DNA from 3 places in the Shewanella sp. NKUCC01_JLK genome. Region 1 is predicted to be linked to each of the others. Evidence: predicted binding sites of a transcription regulator. Region 1 holds the regulator's gene; each other region holds the start of a gene.
The links. The regulator MetJ, encoded in region 1, represses methionine synthesis genes. The targets are predictions, from matches to a motif close to TAGACGTCTAGACGTCTA.
Positions count from the first base shown of each region.

Region 2: metH (methionine synthase) is a predicted target of MetJ. The motif match lies at 3,721-3,738, and genes of this name have one in related genera.
Region 3: metE (5-methyltetrahydropteroyltriglutamate--homocysteine S-methyltransferase) is a predicted target of MetJ. The motif match lies at 2,876-2,893, and genes of this name have one in related genera.

Region 1 covers NZ_JAHKRD010000009.1:141,187-147,666, reverse strand. The annotation lists gene KO537_RS11520 (bifunctional aspartate kinase/homoserine dehydrogenase II) at 163-2,556, opposite strand; gene metB (cystathionine gamma-synthase) at 2,568-3,731, opposite strand; gene metJ (met regulon transcriptional regulator MetJ) at 3,942-4,256, shown strand; gene KO537_RS11505 (sulfite exporter TauE/SafE family protein) at 4,391-5,134, shown strand; gene nrfD (NrfD/PsrC family molybdoenzyme membrane anchor subunit) at 5,241-6,188, opposite strand; gene KO537_RS11495 (4Fe-4S dicluster domain-containing protein) at 6,191-6,480, opposite strand, start outside.
Region 2 covers NZ_JAHKRD010000002.1:58,124-64,603, reverse strand. The annotation lists gene metH (methionine synthase) at 1-3,597, opposite strand, end outside; gene KO537_RS02600 (histidine phosphatase family protein) at 3,866-4,591, shown strand; cobalamin riboswitch at 4,813-5,013, shown strand; gene KO537_RS02595 (ABC transporter ATP-binding protein) at 5,113-5,988, shown strand; gene KO537_RS02590 (iron ABC transporter permease) at 5,985-6,480, shown strand, end outside.
Region 3 covers NZ_JAHKRD010000002.1:210,934-217,413, forward strand. The annotation lists gene queG (tRNA epoxyqueuosine(34) reductase QueG) at 1-401, shown strand, start outside; gene metE (5-methyltetrahydropteroyltriglutamate--homocysteine S-methyltransferase) at 495-2,765, opposite strand; gene KO537_RS03205 (LysR family transcriptional regulator) at 2,966-3,871, shown strand; gene KO537_RS03210 (HDOD domain-containing protein) at 3,952-4,680, opposite strand; gene KO537_RS03215 (TonB-dependent receptor) at 4,960-6,480, opposite strand, start outside.

The DNA.
Region 1 (6,480 bases):
ATGGACGTTTGGACGTCTATATGTCCATATACTAGAGAAACTGAGATGTAAGTCAAGCCCAAAAATACCCATAAACCGCATTTAATCTCGGTTAATTCGATAGATTTATTCTAGCCAATAAAAAAGGACTCGAATGAGTCCTTTAAGCTGCTGAATTTCAGTCTACTCTTGCAAGAGATCGCGACAGATCTGGGTCAGATCCGACTGCACCGCCGCCGCGGTCACTTCGCGTCCAGCGCCCGGTCCACGGATGATCAGCGGATTACCTTGGTAGAAGACACTGCGGATCACAAACACATTATCACCAGGGGTTAAGTTGGCGTAAGGGTGATGGGTATCAATCCACTGCAAACCCACCTCGGCCTTGAGCTCTGGGCCGCTGTTGTCTAAGGATGCCACGTATCTGAGCACCTTATTTTGCTCCGCCGCCGCACCATACTGTTGCAGCAGATCGGCATCTAACTCGGCAATGCGGGTGAGAAATTGATCTAAGGGAATATCCGCCAAAGCGGCTGGCACGAGTGAGCGCAGTTCAATATCTTCGAGCTCGATTTCAAGGCCTATTTCACGGGCCAAAATAAGCAGTTTACGCTGCATATCACGACCGGAGAGATCGTCGCGGGGATCGGGTTCAGTAATGCCTAAGCCTCTGGCTTCAATCACTAATTCTGAAAATGGCTTACTAGTATCATATTTCTCAAACAACCAACACAAGGTGCCGGAGAAAATCCCGCCCACCGCTTCAACGCTATCACCGCTGTTACGCAGATCATTTAGCGCATGTTGGATGGGTAAACCTGCGCCACAGCTGGCGTTATAGCGCCAAAACAAACGACGATTACCCAGTTGCTGCTTTAACTCTCGATAGAAAGGCAATGGACCCGAGCCCGCAAGTTTATTCGCGCTCACCACATGGATGCCACGCTCGAACAGTTCTGGATATTGCAGCGTCAAACTGGCGCTGGCACTGATATCTAAGGCCACCAGCTCATCGCAGTTAACTTGCTCTAATTGCTCGAATAAATGTTCATACTGCCAAGGCGTTGCTTCAGTATTGAACTCTGTTTGCCACGCGGCAAGATTAATGCCAGTGGATTTAATCAAGGCTTTACTCGAACTGACTAAACCGACTAACTCAACACTAGCTTCGAGTTCATGGTCTAGTGAGGGTGAAACCGACTTAAACAGATCGATCCAAGCCTCACCGATATTACCCACACCGAGCAGCAGGACGCCAATGCGTTTACGCGGGCCAGCGCAGCGACGGTGAACTTTTTGGGTTAACAGATTCACCTGTGACTGGGGCACTAACGTCACTAAACTTAAATCGCCACTGAACAAAGGTTTAGCATCACGGCTCAGTAAACGCGCGAAGCTGCGGCGATAATGTTCGGCGTCGGCACTTACTAATGCGACTAAACCAAAATCTGTGTTGATCTGCTGCTCGCTGATCCCTAATGCTTCTGCCTCGGCATCGAGTAATCTTTGAACTTGTTTTTGATTCTCAGCGGTATAGGCAAGTTCAACCCTTTGATGGGCAGAGGTCCAATGGGCCAATGGCGTTAAACCCGCGGCAATCAATAAATCTAATAAACGAGTTAACTCCCCTGTGAGTTTAAAGCCGAACAGGACAACAGCATTGAGGTTAGTCACCACAGGCGCGCTCGCCGACGAACTGTGGGGTGCGATTAAGGTAAAGTCGGTGTGGGATGCATAACTTGAGCGTACCGCTAAACTCACTTCGGTATTAAACAAAGGCTGCAGAGTGCGCGAATGTAATACAGGCGAGCCTAAACGCGCTAGGCGATCGGCTTCGGCAAGTGACATGCTTTTCAGTAACTTGGCATCGTTGATTTTATTAGGATCGGCGTTGAACACCCCTTCCACATCGGTCCAAATGGTCACGCGCTCGATATCAGCGAGACTCGCAATCAGGCTGGCGCTAAAATCTGAACCATTACGACCAAGTAACAAGGTATCGCCACGCTCGTTAGCGCAGATAAATCCTGTGATCACTAAGCGTTCATTGGGATGCGCAGCTAATAGGGCTTGTACTTTAGCGCGGGATTCCTGTACCCGAATTTGTGGCACAGCGGCTTCATCGGCCACTAAAATTGAACAGGCATCCACATGGCTTGCTGCCACGCCAGATTCGCGCAGTAGCGCCGCCATTAAACGTGCCGACCAACGTTCGCCAAAGCTCACCACATGGTTGATTTGGTATTCGTTGCGCTCATCTAAGGACAACAAGCTGATGAGTTGCGCTTTATCAGTGGCCAAACGCTCACGCAGATCGCGGGCTTGTTCATTCGACAACAACTGCTCAATCAACCCCTGTTGGTAGCTGATCAGCACTTGTAATTCTTCTTGCCATAGCTGACCCGCATCACGCAGCGCTAATAATTTATACAGGAAATTCGTGCTTTTACCCGCCGCAGAGACCACCACGAGATCATCACTATGACCGTGGGTTAATAGGATATGGGCGACTCGGCGATAACAATCGGCATCCGCTAAACTGGAGCCACCAAATTTATGTAAGTGACAACGTGCCATCTATTATTCCTCTACTGACAAGCCGCAACGGCGGCTAATCCTGCTTGAATATCTGCAACTAAATCGGCGGCATCTTCAATACCCACCGATAGACGCAATAGGGTGTCCTTAATACCAGCCTCGAAGCGCGCTTGCGGCTCCATGGCTCTGTGGGTCATAGTTGCGGGCACGGCCACTAAACTTTCAACACCACCTAAACTTTCCGCCACGCTAAATAAGCTGAGTGCACCTAAAAAGGCCACCACTTCGGCCTCGCCGCCTTTGAGCTCAAAGCTCAGCATAGCGCCAAAGCCCTGTTGTTGCTTGGCCGCAATGGCGTGACCTGGATGATCCGCAAGCCCTGGGTAATAGACTTTGCTCACCACAGGGCTTTGCGTTAATACCTCAATAATACGCTGGGCATTGGCTTGATGCTCGCGAATACGCACCGCTAAGGTACGTAGGCCGCGCAGGGTCAGATAACTGTCAAAGGCTGACCCCGTTAAGCCTAGAGTGTTCGACCACCAATGTAAGCTTTCGCCGATTTGCGCGTCTTTGGCGACCACAGCGCCGCCGACCACATCGCTGTGACCATTGATATATTTAGTGGTGGAGTGGATAACGATATCCGCGCCTAACAATAGGGGTTGTTGCAATATCGGCGATAAAAAGGTGTTATCGACCACCACCAGCGCGCCGACCTCATGGCTCGCCTTAGCAATGGCTTCGATATCTACCACACGCAATAACGGGTTCGATGGGGTTTCGAGCCACACCATCTTAGGATTCTGCGCAATGGCGGCGGCTAACGCTTGGCTGTCGGTTTGGTCGACCACAATGAGCTTAAACTGGCCTTTCTTCGCCAAGTTGGTAAATAAACGGTAGGAACCGCCGTAACAATCGTGGGGCACAACTAATAGGTCATCGGGGCCGAGCAAAGTCGTCACTAAGGTGATGGCCGCCATGCCAGTGCATGTCACTATACCAGTGGCGCCCTTTTCTAATTGGGCTAATGCTTCACCTAAAATGCAGCGCGTTGGGTTGCCTGAACGACTGTAATCGAATTCGCGGGGATTTTTATGACCATCGAAGGCGTAATTAGTCGACAAATAAATCGGTGGCACAACTGCGCCATATTGAGTATCGCTTTCGATACCCTGACGCACTGCCAGTGTGGCTAATTGACGCTCTGCCATGGGGACTCCTAAATTCGGTAGACTGATAGAGATGTCTGGACGTCTAAATGTACCTAAGCCCAACGCCATCGTCAATAGGCGTGAAGACGTTTAGACGTCTGAACATAAAGAAATCTGTTTGCAATCACAAAGAAATAGTAGCAATAATTTGACTGTTCTTTGTAAGGGTTTAAAATCTGCCCCGAATTTAGCGTTATAACAGGTGAGTCAATGACTGAATGGAATGGGGAATACATCAGCCCCTATGCTGAACATGGCAAGAAGAATGAACAAGTAAAAAAAATTACTGTGTCTATTCCGCTCAAAGTGCTTAAGGTCCTCACGGACGAACGTACTCGTCGTCAGGTCAATAATTTGCGTCACGCCACCAACAGCGAGCTGTTGTGTGAGGCATTTTTGCACGCCTACACTGGCCAGCCATTGCCCAACGATGAAGATCTGTCAAAAGACAACCCAGACAGCATTCCCGCCGAAGCCAAGTTGTTGATGGATCAAATGGGAATCGAGTGGGAAGACATGGAATAGCGACTCGTCGCTTTCAAAGTCATATCACAGTGCTCATCAATAGGGATCGTTAACGATCCCTTTTTGTTTATACCCAAGCGACTTCAAACTTTAAATTTCACCATCTTGAGTTGGTTTGGGATATAGGAAATCCTATGTTTTCTATGATAGATCCACAGACACTCGCCTTAGCCTCGCTGGTCGTGTTTCTGGGCGCCTTAACCCAAAGTCTGATTGGGTTTGGGCTTGCGGTTGTCGCCAGTCCTTTGCTGTATATCGTCGATCCACAACTTGTACCTGCGCCTGTTATTGCTATGGGTTTCTCCATCGCCATGCTGACCTTAGTGCGTGAACGCGGTCACTTAGAATTCAATGGCTTGCAATATGCGCTCATAGGTCGCGTGCCCGGCGGTTTTATCGGCGCGAGTCTGTTGCTGTTTGCGCCTCAACCCATACTGGGTTTATCCATCGCCGCCATCGTGACTGTCGCAGTGATCCTCAGCCTGAATAAATTCAGCCTGCCAGTGAATAAGAAAACCCTCTTCGGTGCGGGTGTGGTTTCAGGGATCTTCGGCAATATCGCCGCGATTGGTGGCCCGCCGATGGCGATTTTGTTGGCAGGCAAAGATGCCTCGCAGTTTCGCGCAGCGCTTTCGGCCTTCTTCATTTTTAGCTCCATGATTGCACTGATCATTTTAGCAATCACTGGCTTATTAGAATTAAAACATCTGTGGCTGTCGTTGATGCTGCTCCCCTCAGTGATTTTAGGTTACTTAGTCGCAGGACGATTAGTGGGCCGTGTCGATAAAGAGAAGACAAAGATGGCGACGTTAGTCCTGTGCAGTATCAGCGCCTTAGTACTAACGGTGAAGTCGGTTATCGAGTTATTACCCCAATAAGCGTCCTGCTTGTACTGGCAAACCTTCTCAAGATTCAAACAATAAAAAAGCACTGACATTGCCAGTGCTTTTTCTTTATCTATCAATATGTAAAGCTAGATTACGCTCAGCTTAAATAGCTTTGCCCTGCGTACACAATAAAGTGTCTTAAGGCGAGTACGCCCGTTAAGCTCGCACAAGCTACCATGATCATCGCGCCCTTAGTATGGCGAGTCGCGGCGGGTAGCAGCATAAACAGCAAGGGAATACCAAAACCTATACCGACAACACCTATCCAGAACACGCTTGCCCATAGCCCAGAAGTTAACGATGCTAAGGCCGCAGCCGCCGCGCCGCCCTTGAAGTACAAGGCGCAGAACAACATGAACAGGAACAAGATTTCAATCGCCATCACAGGCAATTCTAAACCGTGCATCTTCACTAAAGTTTTGTCGTGGCTGTCAGTCTTAAACATCAGCAACGCCAGTACCGCATTGGCCGCAGCGCCCGCCGATAAACCCGACACTAAAAACAGCGCAGGCAGTACCGCAGTGTTGAGCATAGGATAGGCATTCATCGCCGAAATCAAGAAGCCAGTGTAAGCCCCTACGCCAATGGCCAGGACAAACAACAATACTTCAATCAGCTTTCGAAATGGCATAAGTAACTTAGCGATAGGTGTTAGGAAACCCAAACCCCATTTTGGTAAGTCATCCCGCAGCACAATAATGGCGTACGCAAAAGCTAAGGGAGAATACGCCAGCAGCGCCAGCACCCCGATTGCCATCACAGACTGGAAGTTATAGTGAATTAAGATCAACCAGAAGTGGAATGGTTTGGTTAAGTCAAACACTAAGCAAGCTAGACCTAAGCTAATTGCTACAGGCCCAATAATGGCTGCCGCCTTAAGAATGCTGCTTTCGGCTCCCGCGCTGAGTTCCTTATTCGCCCAGCGCAAACCAATGCCAATCAGTAAACTGCCCGCGGATAACCCCGCCATAAACAGGTAAACGGCGATGACCCAGTGCCAAGTGACAGGATCATATTGCGCCATGTCGCCCCAAGTATTGTTCATAATCAAATCCCCCCTCTTTTGGTAGGAACGCGATATACCCTAGGTTTAGTGCCCAAATGGGTTTTATCTTGGTAAGTGATTTTAGTGTTGAGCATGATGGCCACTTCACTCTGCGGATCATTAGCATCACCAAACACTAAGGCATCGGTTGGACACACAGTCACACACGCTGGCTCTTCGCCCCGTGCTAAACGCGTATCCTTACAGAAGTTACACTTGTCCGCCGCCTTGGTTTCTGGGTTCATAAAGCGCACTTTATAAGGGCACGCTGCCACACAGTACATACAACCGA
Region 2 (6,480 bases), on a different contig from region 1:
GAAATACCAGCCCGATACTGCCGCTGTGGGGAACATGGCGTAGCTTTCGGTGATGTTCAAGTCGATAGTTTCATCGGGCTTGAGCAAGTCCCATAACAAGCCTTTTTCTGTGTGGTCTGGGCAAGCTGGGTAGCCTGGTGCGGGGCGTATGCCTTTGTATTTCTCGCGGATTAAGGCTTCGTTGCTTAACTGCTCGTCGGCCGCATAACCCCAAAACTCTTTACGTACCCGTTCGTGCATCCGCTCGGCAAAGGCTTCGGCTAAACGGTCGGCTAAGCATTTGAGCATGATGGCGTTGTAGTCGTCGTTGTTGGCTTCAAAACGTGCCACATGTTCGTCTATGCCGTGGCCTGTGGTCACCGCAAAGCCGCCCATGTAATCGGCGACGCCTGAGTCTTTTGGCGCAACAAAGTCGGATAGGCAGAAGTTGTCGTTGCCGACACGCTCAAGCTGCATCCGCAGGTGATGTGTGGTCATTTCGACTGTGGTGCGCGATTCATCTGTGTAGAGCTCAATGTCGTCGTAATTCACGGTATTGGCTGGGAATAAGCCGATAACCGCTTTTGCCGTGAGCCACTTTTCTTCGATGATTTGTTTGAGCATGGCCTGACCATCGGCGAACAGCTTTTGCGCTTCTTCACCGACCACTTTATCGGTGAGGATTTCAGGGTAATGGCCGTGCAATTCCCACGAGCGGAAAAACGGTGTCCAGTCGATACGCTCGACTAAGTCTTCTAATGGATAATTATCAAATACTTGGCGACCGAGCACGTTTGGCGTGAACGGGGTGTAATTGGCCCAATCGTGTTGGCAGCGGTTTTCACGGGCCGCTTCGAGTGACACTATCTCTTTGCGCTTTGCTTGGGATAGGCGCTTAGTGCGCATGTCGTCGTATTCGGCATAGGTTTCGTCTATGGTCGCTTGGCGAGTCTCGTTGTTGATGAGCTTACTCACCATAGGCACGGCGCGGGACGCATCGGCGATATAAATGGCGCCATGGGGATAATGGGGCGCAATCTTCACCGCAGTGTGGATTTTCGAGCAAGTCGCACCGCCGATAATCGCCGGAATGGTTAAGCCTTCGCGGTGGAAGGTTTTCACGTTGTGCACCATTTCGTCCAGACTCGGCGTGATGAGGCCCGACATGCCGATGATATCGATATTGTGTTCTTTCACGGCGTCGAGAATTCGCTCCACCGACACCATCACACCTAAATCGAATACCTCAAAACCGTTACAGGCGAGCACTACACCGACGATATTCTTGCCGATATCGTGCACGTCACCTTTTACTGTCACCATCAAAATCTTGCCGTTAGATTGGCCTTCGACCTTTTCTAGCTCGATATAGGGGTTTAAGTAAGCCACAGCTTTTTTCATCACCCGCGCCGATTTCACCACCTGCGGCAGGAACATTTTGCCCGAGCCGAACAAGTCGCCGACCACGTTCATGCCGTCCATCAAGGCGCCTTCAATCACATCCAGCGGACGTTTCGCTTCTTGGCGAGCGGCTTCGGTATCTTCATCGATAAATTCGGTAATGCCTTTGACGAGCGCATGGGATAAGCGTTGGCTCACCGGCCAGATGCGCCATTCTAAATCTTCTTTTTTACCGACCTGCGCGCCATCACCGCGGAATTTCTCCGCGATTTCAAGTAACTGCTCGGTATTGCTTGAGCCTTCAATTGGGCAGGGCAAGTTAAGCACTACGTTTTCGACCCGTACTTTAAGCTCAGGATCGATATCGTCGTAAATGGCTAACTGGCCCGCGTTGACAATCCCCATGTCCATGCCGACTTTGATGGCGTGGTACAGGAAAACGGCGTGGATCGCTTCGCGCACTGGGTTGTTACCGCGGAATGAGAACGACACGTTCGATACGCCGCCCGAAATCATCGCGTGGGGCAGGGTGGCTTTAATCGCTTTAATGGCATCAATAAAATCGACGGCATAGTTGTCGTGTTCATCGATACCGGTGGCGATGGCGAAAATATTCGGGTCGAAGATGATGTCTTCTGGCGGAAAGCCGACCTTGTCGACCAGCACCCGATAGGCGCGGGTACAGATTTCGATTTTACGTGCCTTAGTATCGGCCTGACCTTGTTCGTCGAATGCCATGATAATGGCCGCCGCGCCGTAGCGTTTCACTAAGGTGGCTTGCTCGATAAACTTGGCTTCGCCTTCTTTGAGGGAAATAGAGTTAACTATGCCCTTGCCTTGAATACATTTGAGGCCAGCTTCGATCACTTCCCATTTAGAGGAGTCGATCATAATAGGTACGCGGCTGATGTCGGGCTCAGAGGCAATCAAGTTTAAAAACTTGTGCATGATCTCGGCGCCATCGAGCATGCCTTCGTCCATGTTGATGTCGATGATCTGTGCGCCGCTTTCGACCTGCTCGCGAGCCACATCAAGCGCTTGCTCAAACTTGCCTTCTTTGATCAGCTTTAAAAACTTGGCCGAACCTGTAACGTTGGTGCGCTCACCCACGTTAACGAACAGTGTATTGGCATCGATAGTCAGTGGTTCCAAACCTGCCAAGCGGCAAGCTACCGGAATGTCCGGCAAAATACGCGGATCGTGACGGCTCACCGCTTCGCGGATCACGCGGATATGTTCAGGCGTACTACCACAACAACCACCGATAATATTGAGCATGCCTTCGCGCGCCCAATCTTCGATCACATTCGCCATGTCCTCTGGGGTTTCATCGTAACCGCCAAACTCGTTCGGTAGGCCAGCATTCGGATGCGCCGACACATAGCACTCGCTGATGCGGGATAATTCTTCTACATAGGGGCGCAATTCTTTTGGCCCAAGTGCACAGTTTAAACCGATAGATAACGGCTTGATATGGCGAAGGGAATTGTAAAAGGCTTCAGTCGTTTGGCCAGTCAGTGTGCGGCCAGAGGCATCGGTAATGGTGCCCGAAATCATGATCGGCAATCTGTCTTTAGAATGCTGACCGAATAAGTCATCAAATACCGATTCAATCGCAAACAGCGCGGCTTTGGCGTTTAAGGTATCGAATATGGTCTCGACCATAATGATATCCGCGCCACCCTCAATCAGCGCCTTAGTGGATTCTTTGTAAGCAGTCACTAACTCATCGAAGCTGACGTTGCGATAACCAGGGTCGTTCACATCAGGGCTAATCGAACACGTACGGTTAGTGGGTCCTAACACACCGGCGACGTAGCGTGGAATGCCTGTGGCAGCAAAGGCTTCATCACAGGCTTCACGGGCGAGGCGCGCGCCGACTAAGTTAATTTCGGCGGACAGCGACTGCATGTCGTAGTCGGCCATGGCGATGGTGGTGGCGTTAAAGGTGTTGGTTTCAATGATGTCGGCACCGGCGTTTAAGTAGTCGGTGTGAATTTGTTTGATGATGTGAGGCTGTGACAAGACCAATAAATCGTTGTTGCCTTTGACGTCAGTGTGCCAATCTTTAAAGCGTTCGCCGCGATAGTCCTCTTCTTCCAGCTTGTAGCCTTGGATCATAGTGCCCATGGCACCGTCTAAGATCAGAATGCGCTCTGCAAGCTGTTTGCGTATGTCTGCCAATATCTGGCCGGCTTTGGTAGAGGGTATCGTCATAAATAATTACCTTAAATACAGCTAAGTTAAGTCCAAAAATCGGCCATTGTTATGCTAAGTGCATTTTATTGTCGTCAGCCGACATTTTTTAATACTTGTTCTTAAAAATTTGTTTTGGACATTTAAACGTATAGACGTCCATAATACGCGACTTATGATTGTCAGGGCAAGATGAAAGTCAAAGGCATTAGGAGCGAGAATCGAGAATCAAGAATTTAGGCCCTTGGCTTGAGTTCCTAGCATCTAGTCCCTAACTAAAAAGGCATATATGAAACAAGTTCGATTGTTATTGTTACGCCACGGTGAGTGTGAAGGCGGCGCTATTTTGCGGGGTCGTGTGGATGTGCCTTTAAGCAAAAAGGGTTGGCAACAAATGTCGGCAGCAGTTGAGTCACAGGCCAGCGTGTGTAGCGCGATTTATAGCTCGACTTCACGCCGCTGCGCCGATTTTGCCCACGCTTTTGCCGCCGAGCTGCATTCGACGGCGGCACTGATATCTGAGTCAAGGCCATTACAGGCGCAGTTTTTGTCGGGTTTACAGGAAATTGATTTTGGCGATTGGGACGGTTGTCGACTCGATGAGCTGTATCAGCAAGAGGGCAAACGCTTAGCGGCCTATTGGCAAAACCCTTGGCAAACACCGCCGCCCAATGGGGAAACTATGGCCAGTTTCGAGTCGCGGGTGAATGGGACGATTGACCAGATACTCGCCGCCGAGTTTGAACGATTGACCCTTGACTCACATAAAATGGGTAATGAAAACAGTGCCGTTAATGAAAACGGTGACAATATGCCAGCCACTCAAGTGTGGGTCGTGACCCACGGCGGTGTGATCCGTCACTTAATGGCGCGTGCCTTAGGGGTTGAACGGGCGGTGGGGTTTTATAGTCAACTCGATTTACCCGTGGCGGCCGTGGTGACTATTAATGTGCTGCAAGATGAACAGGGTGCCTGCTATTGGCGTTTAGATTGGCCGAGTGGGCGCAGGTGTTGAGGCCTTATTTCACTATCTCGGCGCTATCATGTAGGCGTGATCGTTTGGCGAGAATAAGCTGACATGAAAATATTCTGATTTAAACAGCATTGCCTAATGGGATAGATGTAGGATAATGCTTTTCCCTGACGTTTGAACGAGATAGCGTATTACATGCGCAATGAGTGATAACGTCGCAGAAATAGGTGTTGGGAATAGACTCTCTTTGTTCGAATCGCTCCGTTGTTTTTATTCACAGTGGCGTTGTTAACAAAGAGCATATCAACCCAAACATAATAGGGAATCGGGGAGCTGCTCGTCAGTCAGCCCGAACTGTGCCCGCAACTGTGAGTAGTTTAAAGAAGCACCTAGAATCTAGATTCTAGAGCCTAGCTCCTTCTTTTCTACGAGTCAGGAGACCTGCCTATTTCTGTTATCGCTGCGTGCAGCCTTAGTTCTCGAGCGGGTGACTCGAGGGAGCAGATGACAATATGCACAACCTTTTTTTATACAGGTTTGGACTCGATAGGAGCGCCGCTTAGGTGAAACTTTCCGCAATCCAAACTAATAGCCCCGTGAATGACACTAACCCATCATTGAGCCCGTCAGTCGCGCTCAATGTGAGCCAGTTGAGCTGGTGTATCGATGGCAAAACCATTCTTTCCAATATTAACTTTACGCTGACAACGGGGCAGATGCTGGGGTTGATTGGCCCTAACGGTGCGGGCAAGTCTAGCTTGTTGCGATGTTTGTATCGGTTTGTTCGCCCGACTCAGGGCAAAATTACCCTTTTTGATCAAGATATTGAGCGTTTGTCGCCCAAGGCGTTTGCCTGTCGCGTTGCCGTAGTGCAGCAGGATACACCGCACTATTTTGACCTCACCACAGAGCAATTGGTCAGCATGGGCTTAACGCCCCACAAGGGCATGTTTGATACCAATTCGAGCTGTGATACTGAGCGTATTGCTAAGGCTTTAGAGAAAGTTGGCTTGAGCCATAAGATGCACCAACAATATGAGCACTTATCTGGCGGTGAAAAGCAACGCGCCTTGATTGCCCGCGCCATAGTGCAGCAGCCGCAGCTTTTAATCCTCGATGAGCCAACGAACCACCTCGATGTGCGCTATCAAATTCAAATCCTCGAATTGGTGCGTAGCCTTGGCATCAGCGTGATTGCCTCTATTCATGATCTTAATTTAGCCAGTGCCCTGTGCGACAGTTTGCTGTTGATCCATAACGGGGAAGTCAGCGCTATGGGGACGCCAACCGAAGTATTAACCGAGGCGCGAATTGGTGATGTGTTTGGCGTGTGTGCTCAGGTATCGCCCCATCCACAACATAAAAAGCCCTTAATCAGCTATTTTTATGGTTACCACCATGTAGATCATGGCCTGAATGAGCGAGGCGAGGGTGGATGACTCAGGGGAGTAAACAATATTTCATCTCATATTTGGGGCGTATCGTGACACCGTTGACGAGACAACAACTGATGCTGCTCGTATTAGGTATCATCACTTTGATAACGCCTATTGCCGCGACGAGTTTTGGTGCGGCGAACATCAGTTTTACGGATGTTATTCAAGTATTTATCAATAAGGCGACGAACCTCACTCAAGCCAATGGCATGACCGAACGCATTGTGATGGAGCTCAGGCTACCGCGCATTTTACTTGCCTTTGTGGCGGGTGCGGGTTTGTCACTGGCGGGCAGTGTGTTGCAAACCGTGACTCGCAATCCGCTCGCCGATCCCTATTTGTTTGGCATTAGCTCTGGCGCGTCCTTTGGCGCTGTGGTGATGTTGACCTTATTCACTGGCTCTGGATTTTTTGATAATGCGGGCATGGCGGCACATTCTGGGCTTTTTAGCGGTTCGGGTGCCTTGTCTGGATTACTTTGGTTTAGCTTGCCCT
Region 3 (6,480 bases), on a different contig from region 1:
GTCCCATCAATCGCCAAGCGCCGCTGACTGAAGAAACTGACTTTCATATTCGTCCGCAGTTAAAGCAACCTGACCTTCTCAGCCTTTTTGCTTGGAGCGAGGCCGAGTTTCTTAAACAAACTGAAGGCAGCGCCATTCGTCGCATTGGACATAAACGTTGGCTACGTAATATTGCAGTAGCACTGGGTAACGCTCCCGCGAGCCCAAGCATTATTGCCGCACTTAACGCCCGCAATCACAGCGAAGATATCGATGAGATAGTGCGTGAGCATATTGAATGGGCGCTTAATGCCCAGCAATCGCGCCTTGCTGAAAGCGCAGCAACTGAACAACAAAAAGCCCGCCGCAAAACCGAGCGCATGGTGCGCATTATCGAAAAAGGCTTACCGCGAGATGCTTAAGTCAATCGGCAAGCAATAAACAACGGATGCATAAGCATCCGCTGTTACTAATTCAATAAGCTCAGTAAAAAAATATTTCACTCAAGCATAATATTAACCAAGGCGGCGACGTAGTTCTCGCGTGGCATCGACCATGTTTTTCAGTGCGGGTTCAACTTCATCCCAAGTACGGGTTTTTAGGCCGCAATCTGGATTAACCCATAGCTGACGTACGGGCACTTTTTGCGCCGCTTTCTCGATTAAGTGCACCATGGCCTCCACACTTGGAGTGTTTGGCGAATGAATGTCATACACACCGGGGCCAATTTCATTTGGATATTCAAAATCTTCAAAGGCGTTGAGTAACTCCATCCGTGAACGCGAAGTCTCGATAGTAATCACATCGGCATCCATGGCGGCAATCGCGGCAATGGTGTCATTAAACTCGCTGTAACACATGTGGGTGTGGATTTGAGTCTCATCAGTCACGCCAGCAGCGCTGAGTTTAAAGGCATTCACCGCCCAATCTAAGTAGGCTTGCCATTCACTTTGTTTCAATGGCAGACCTTCACGGAAGGCGGGCTCATCGATTTGTATAATGCCAATACCGGCATTTTGTAAATCCACCACTTCATCACGGATCGCCAGCGCCAGCTGAGTCGCAATCACATCGCGGCCGATATCTTCACGGGCGAATGACCAATGCAGAATCGTCACCGGGCCAGTCAGCATGCCTTTTACAGGCTTGTCGGTGAGACTTTGGGCAAACTCGGCCCAATCAACCGTCATCGCCTTTGGACGGCTAACATCACCATAGATCAACGGCGGCTTAACACAGCGTGAACCATAACTTTGCACCCAACCATTTTTGGTAAAGCCAACACCCGCAAGCTGCTCACCAAAGTATTCCACCATATCGTTGCGCTCGGCCTCACCATGAACCAGTACATCGATACCGAGTTTAAGCTGGCGGTCGATTGTATCGCGGGTGACTTGCTGCAATTGCTCTGTATATTGTGCATCACTCAGATCGCCCTTGCGCCAACGACTGCGTAGTCCACGGATTGCTGGTGTTTGTGGGAAGGAGCCAATGGTGGTGGTCGGCAACAGAGGTAAACGGTATTTCTGCTGCTGCACTGCTTGGCGTACGCTGAAATCACTGACGCGCTCATAATCGGCAGATGTCAACGCGGCAACGCGGGCAATCACTTGACTGTCGGCGGCCTGCGCTTTCGCCTCACGGCGCGCCAAACAGGTTTGCACAATCTCTTTTGCCGCGGCCGATTCAGGTGCCAGTAGCAATTGGCGCACATTGGCCAGTTCGAGTAATTTTTGCTTCGCAAACGCGAGTTGTTGACGCAGCGCAGGCTCAAGCGTGGCTTCCACCTCTAAATCCACAGGGCTGTGCAGGAGTGAGCAAGAAGTACCGATCCACAAGCGATCTCCGAGATCACGGGCAACCGCGCCTATGCGTTCGGCAATTAAATCCGCCTCTGCCGCCCACACGTTGCGGCCATTGACCACACCCGCCGACAAAATTTGATCTTGACCAAGCGCATTGGCAAAGACTGCCAATTGATCCGGCGCTGTGACTAAATCGACATGCAACCCCGCGACCGGCAAGGCCGATACCAGCACTTGATGGTGTGCGATACCGCCGTAATAACTGGTAAGAAGGATCTTCACCTTCGCAGTGCTGAGTGCTTGATACGCCTCAATGATCGCCGTTTGCCATTCGCCATCCAATTCCAATGCGAGAATGGGCTCATCGAGCTGTACCCAATGCACTCCCTGAGCAGCAAAACGCGCCAAAATGTCAGCATAAGCAGCTAATAAATTGGGTAATAAGCTTAACTTATCAAACTCTTGGCCCACGGTTTTAGCAAGGAACAAGTAGCTAACAGGGCCGAGTAGCACAGGTTTTACTTTATAGCCTAAGGACTGCGCTTCACTGACTTCATCGAAAAATTGCTCATAGGCAATCGAAAACACTTGGTTTTGGCTGAGCTCAGGTACCAGATAGTGATAGTTAGTATTGAAATACTTGGTCATTTCAGAGGCTGGCGCATCTTGTCCCGTTGGCGCTCTGCCGCGGGCAACACGGAATAAAGTATCGAGATCGATTGTCCCTTCACCACGATGACGCTCAGGAATGGCATTTAAAGTCGCGCTTAAGGTCAGCACTTGATCATAAAAGGCAAAATCACCTACGGGAACTTGCTCAATGCCCGCAGCAGCTTGCCACTGCCAATGGGTGCGGCGAAGTTCACTCGCCACTTCACGTAATTCCACCTGAGTGCTCTCACCACGCCAGTATTTTTCTAAGGCAAATTTCAATTCACGACGACGCCCAATACGGGGAAACCCAAGACTATTTAATTGCATACTCTATCTTCCTTTATTTGAGATAAGCCACATTCGGCACTTGCACCCACCAGATTGTTTTCTCTTGGCACTTTTCAGCACTTCAGCCTTGATAAATAACAATGGGCGTCTGGACGTCTAGAAGTTTATTGTGTTAGTCTCTATGCCAGCAACCGAATTGATTTCAAGCACAACATGAGCGAAATTCACTTGGAGTGAACATGATCGAACTAAGACACCTGCGAACCTTAATGGCCCTGAAAGAAAGCGGCAGTTTGGCGGGCGCAGCCAAAAAACGTTTTGTCACTCAATCCGCCCTCTCCCACCAGATTAAGGAGTTGGAGCAAAGGATTAACTCGCCCATTTTTGTGCGTAAGAGTAAGCCACTGTCATTCACCCAAGAAGGTGCACGCCTGCTGCATCTGGCCGAAGAAATTTTGCCTAAAGTGTTAGAAACCGAGACAGATTTGAAGAATGGGCTGGAAACCGAAACCAATCAGTTGCGTGTCGGCATTGAGTGCCATAGCTGTTTTCGCTGGTTAATGCCTGTAATGGAGCAATTTAGGCAAGATCATCCGGCAGCCGAGTTAGACTTGTCGAGCCGTCATCTGTTCGACTCGCTCAATGCCTTAGAAATGGGTGAACTGGATATTGTATTAACCTCAGATCCTGTGCCTGGGCATTCACTCGCCTACCAGCATTTGTTTGATTTTGAAGTGAGGTTAGTGGTTGCTAAGGATCATCCTTTAGCGAAAGAAGCCTATGTCACCCCTAAGCAATTAGCACACTTGCCTATTATCAGTTATCCAGTGCCGTTGACACGTTTAGATATTTATCGCCACTTTTTAGAGCCTGCGGGCATAGAGGCGGGCGAGCAAAAAACCTGTGATTTAACCATGATGTTATTGCAACGCATCGCCTGTAAAGACGGCATAGCCGCACTGCCAAGCTGGTCGATTAATGAAGGACATGGACTGAGTCTCGCTACGGTAAAACTCGGCCAAGAAGGCCTGAAACGACCGCTATTTGGTGCCTATCGCCGCCACAGTGCTAACTCTGCATTGATCCAAAATTGGTTACAACTGGTGGCGAGGGAAGGTTTATCCCGCCAGCAGAAGACGAATTAATGCGGGTGACATTGAATAAAAAAGCCTGCGAATGCAGGCTTGTTTATTGAGTCAAATGACTATTTCATAGCATCGACAAATTACAGCGGATTCATCAACAATCCACGCATAGACAAGACACGGCGCAGTATCAACCCTGATGAATTAGGATTACGGGTCTGACGCAAATTATGGGCGATCATAAATTCTTGACGCAGATCCTGATCGAGATCTAACGCCTCGAACGCTTCGATGGTTAAGGTCTGTTGTTGATTATCAATCAATGACTTAATCACACTTAAAGGAAATGACTGTTCGGCATTAGCATTTAAATAGGCAAATGCGGTCAGTGCGATAATTTGGCCGAACACACTGAACAGAGCTAAGGTTTGTACTTCGTCAGCATCAACCTCCACACCTTCCATATCCGCTAAGCTATCTACCGCATCCGTTGCAATATCTTCAGTCAGCTTCCAATAACCTTGGACCAACTTTTTATAGGGCTGTGGCAGTTCATCGAGGCGTTCTTTTAAATAGAACGTAAAAGCGTAGCGATAGATATTAACTTGACCTAAGCGGATCAAAGCTTCTTTCAACGAACGAGTTTTGTGATTTTCCACTACAGCAGCCTGTGCGGAATTACTGCGCATAAGCATGTGCGCTGCCAATGCGGGATCGCTCGAGATAATGTCAATCACATTACGAATGTCGCCTTCAGCAAGGATCGCTTTTTTGAGTGGAATTAGAATTCCTCGGCGGCCAATCACTTGCTCTTCGTTCGCTATGATAGCTCTAACTTGAGTAAAAACCTGTTGCTCAAGATCAGTCATAAGACACTTTACACCTGTTTATTAACAATAAGATGATTCGGTTACAGCTCACATCATACCTAAAATACTAAGAATTTCAGCCATAAACAGCAGAGTAAAATATAAATTACTCCTATTTAGTGATGACTGCCCGCTAACACTATAGATAACGACAATTAAACCACTCTACTAAAACGATATTCAAGACTATACCTATTTTAAGATTTATTCTTTGAACTCAGCGTAAAAAATAAAAAGCCAGACTCAGTCTGGCTTTGTTATTAGATAGCTCATTAATAATTAGAAGCGGTAGCCCACAGTGAAACGAATATCACGGCCTCGACCAGAATAGTAACTATCCCCCCAATCGCCACCGTAATAACCTGCACTGACATAATCTTTATCGAATACATTATCGATACGCAAACTAGCAAGCCAAGCATCACGATTATAATTCAAGGCTAAATTACCAAGCACGTAACTTGCTAGCTTATCACCTTGATTAGCGTTATCGCCTTCGATAAAACGATCACCCGTGTAGATAGCTTCGGCAAATACTTGGAAATGCTCAGCAAAATCCATGCTGACATAACCGCGTCCCGTGTGTTTTGCCACCCAAGACAGCTCTTTGCCATCGTTAGCACCATCGGTAAATTCGGCGTCGGTATAGTTATATTCCAGCCCTAGCTGCAGCGCTTTAGTGATCTGCCAATCCCAATCGGCACCCGCGCCATAACGACGAGAAGCGTCGGCATTAACGTTTGCACCGTTGAAATTTCCACCTATGGGTTTAACTGCACTCGAGTCATAAACAATTTCATCCTCTAAATCGAGACGATATAGGCTGACTCGCAGGGTTTGACTAGCGACAGCCCAATCCCAACCCGCCTCATAGGAACGGCCTGTTTGCGGCTTTAAGCCAAATACGCCCGGCGATGTATAAGCTTGCTCATCCACTTTGGCAAAACGGAAGTTATCATCGGCGCGCACGTAGAGTCTGTGCTCCGCAGTTGGGCGGTAATTTAAACCCAGTTCGAATGCGTGGGCATTTTCGTCTAAATCCATGCCATTAGGATAGACATTGCCATCGACTAACTCGTCGGTCACCCGCGCATAACGGCCACCCACAACGTAACTTAAAGTATGGCTTAAAGGCACTGTAGCTTGTAGATAGGCGCTTTGCATTTGCTGCACATTACTGCGCGCCATAGTGTCAAAATCAGCCTTGCCACGGCTGATGTCTAAACCTGTGACTAGGTTTAGCTCGCCTTGACGCGTGCTGTAATTCGCTAACGCTTTAGGGCTAAACATTAACAGTGAGCGTGTGTTATGGCTGTTCGCCCCCCAATTAAGAGAAGACACCAAGGTATCGCTGTAATCTAAATCCGCTGCCAGCGCCCAGTTTTGATTAAGCTGATGCTGGTAACCCGTTCGCGCCGCAGTGGTCATCTCGTGGGCATACTCTACCTTATTTGATGAAGCACGGGGATCGTCTTTAAATTGCTTTTCAGTAAGCGAGCCCGGATTTTCACGATCGTTATCGTAGTAGCTGGTTTCAACAAAGAACGAGTCTGTGGCTGTTTTATATTGAATGCGGCCAAGAATAGAGCCGGTTTCGTTGGCATTATGCTGGCGATAGTTGTCACCTTGGTTGTAACTACCGGTGAAAAAGTAACGCCAATCTTTGTTGATCGCGCCAGACACATCACCACGACCTTCATAGGTATCAAAGCTACCGCCAGATAACTGCACGCTGCCGCCAGTATTTTCAGGGGACTTAGTGACAATATTAATCACCCCGCCCACGGCTTGATCGCCATA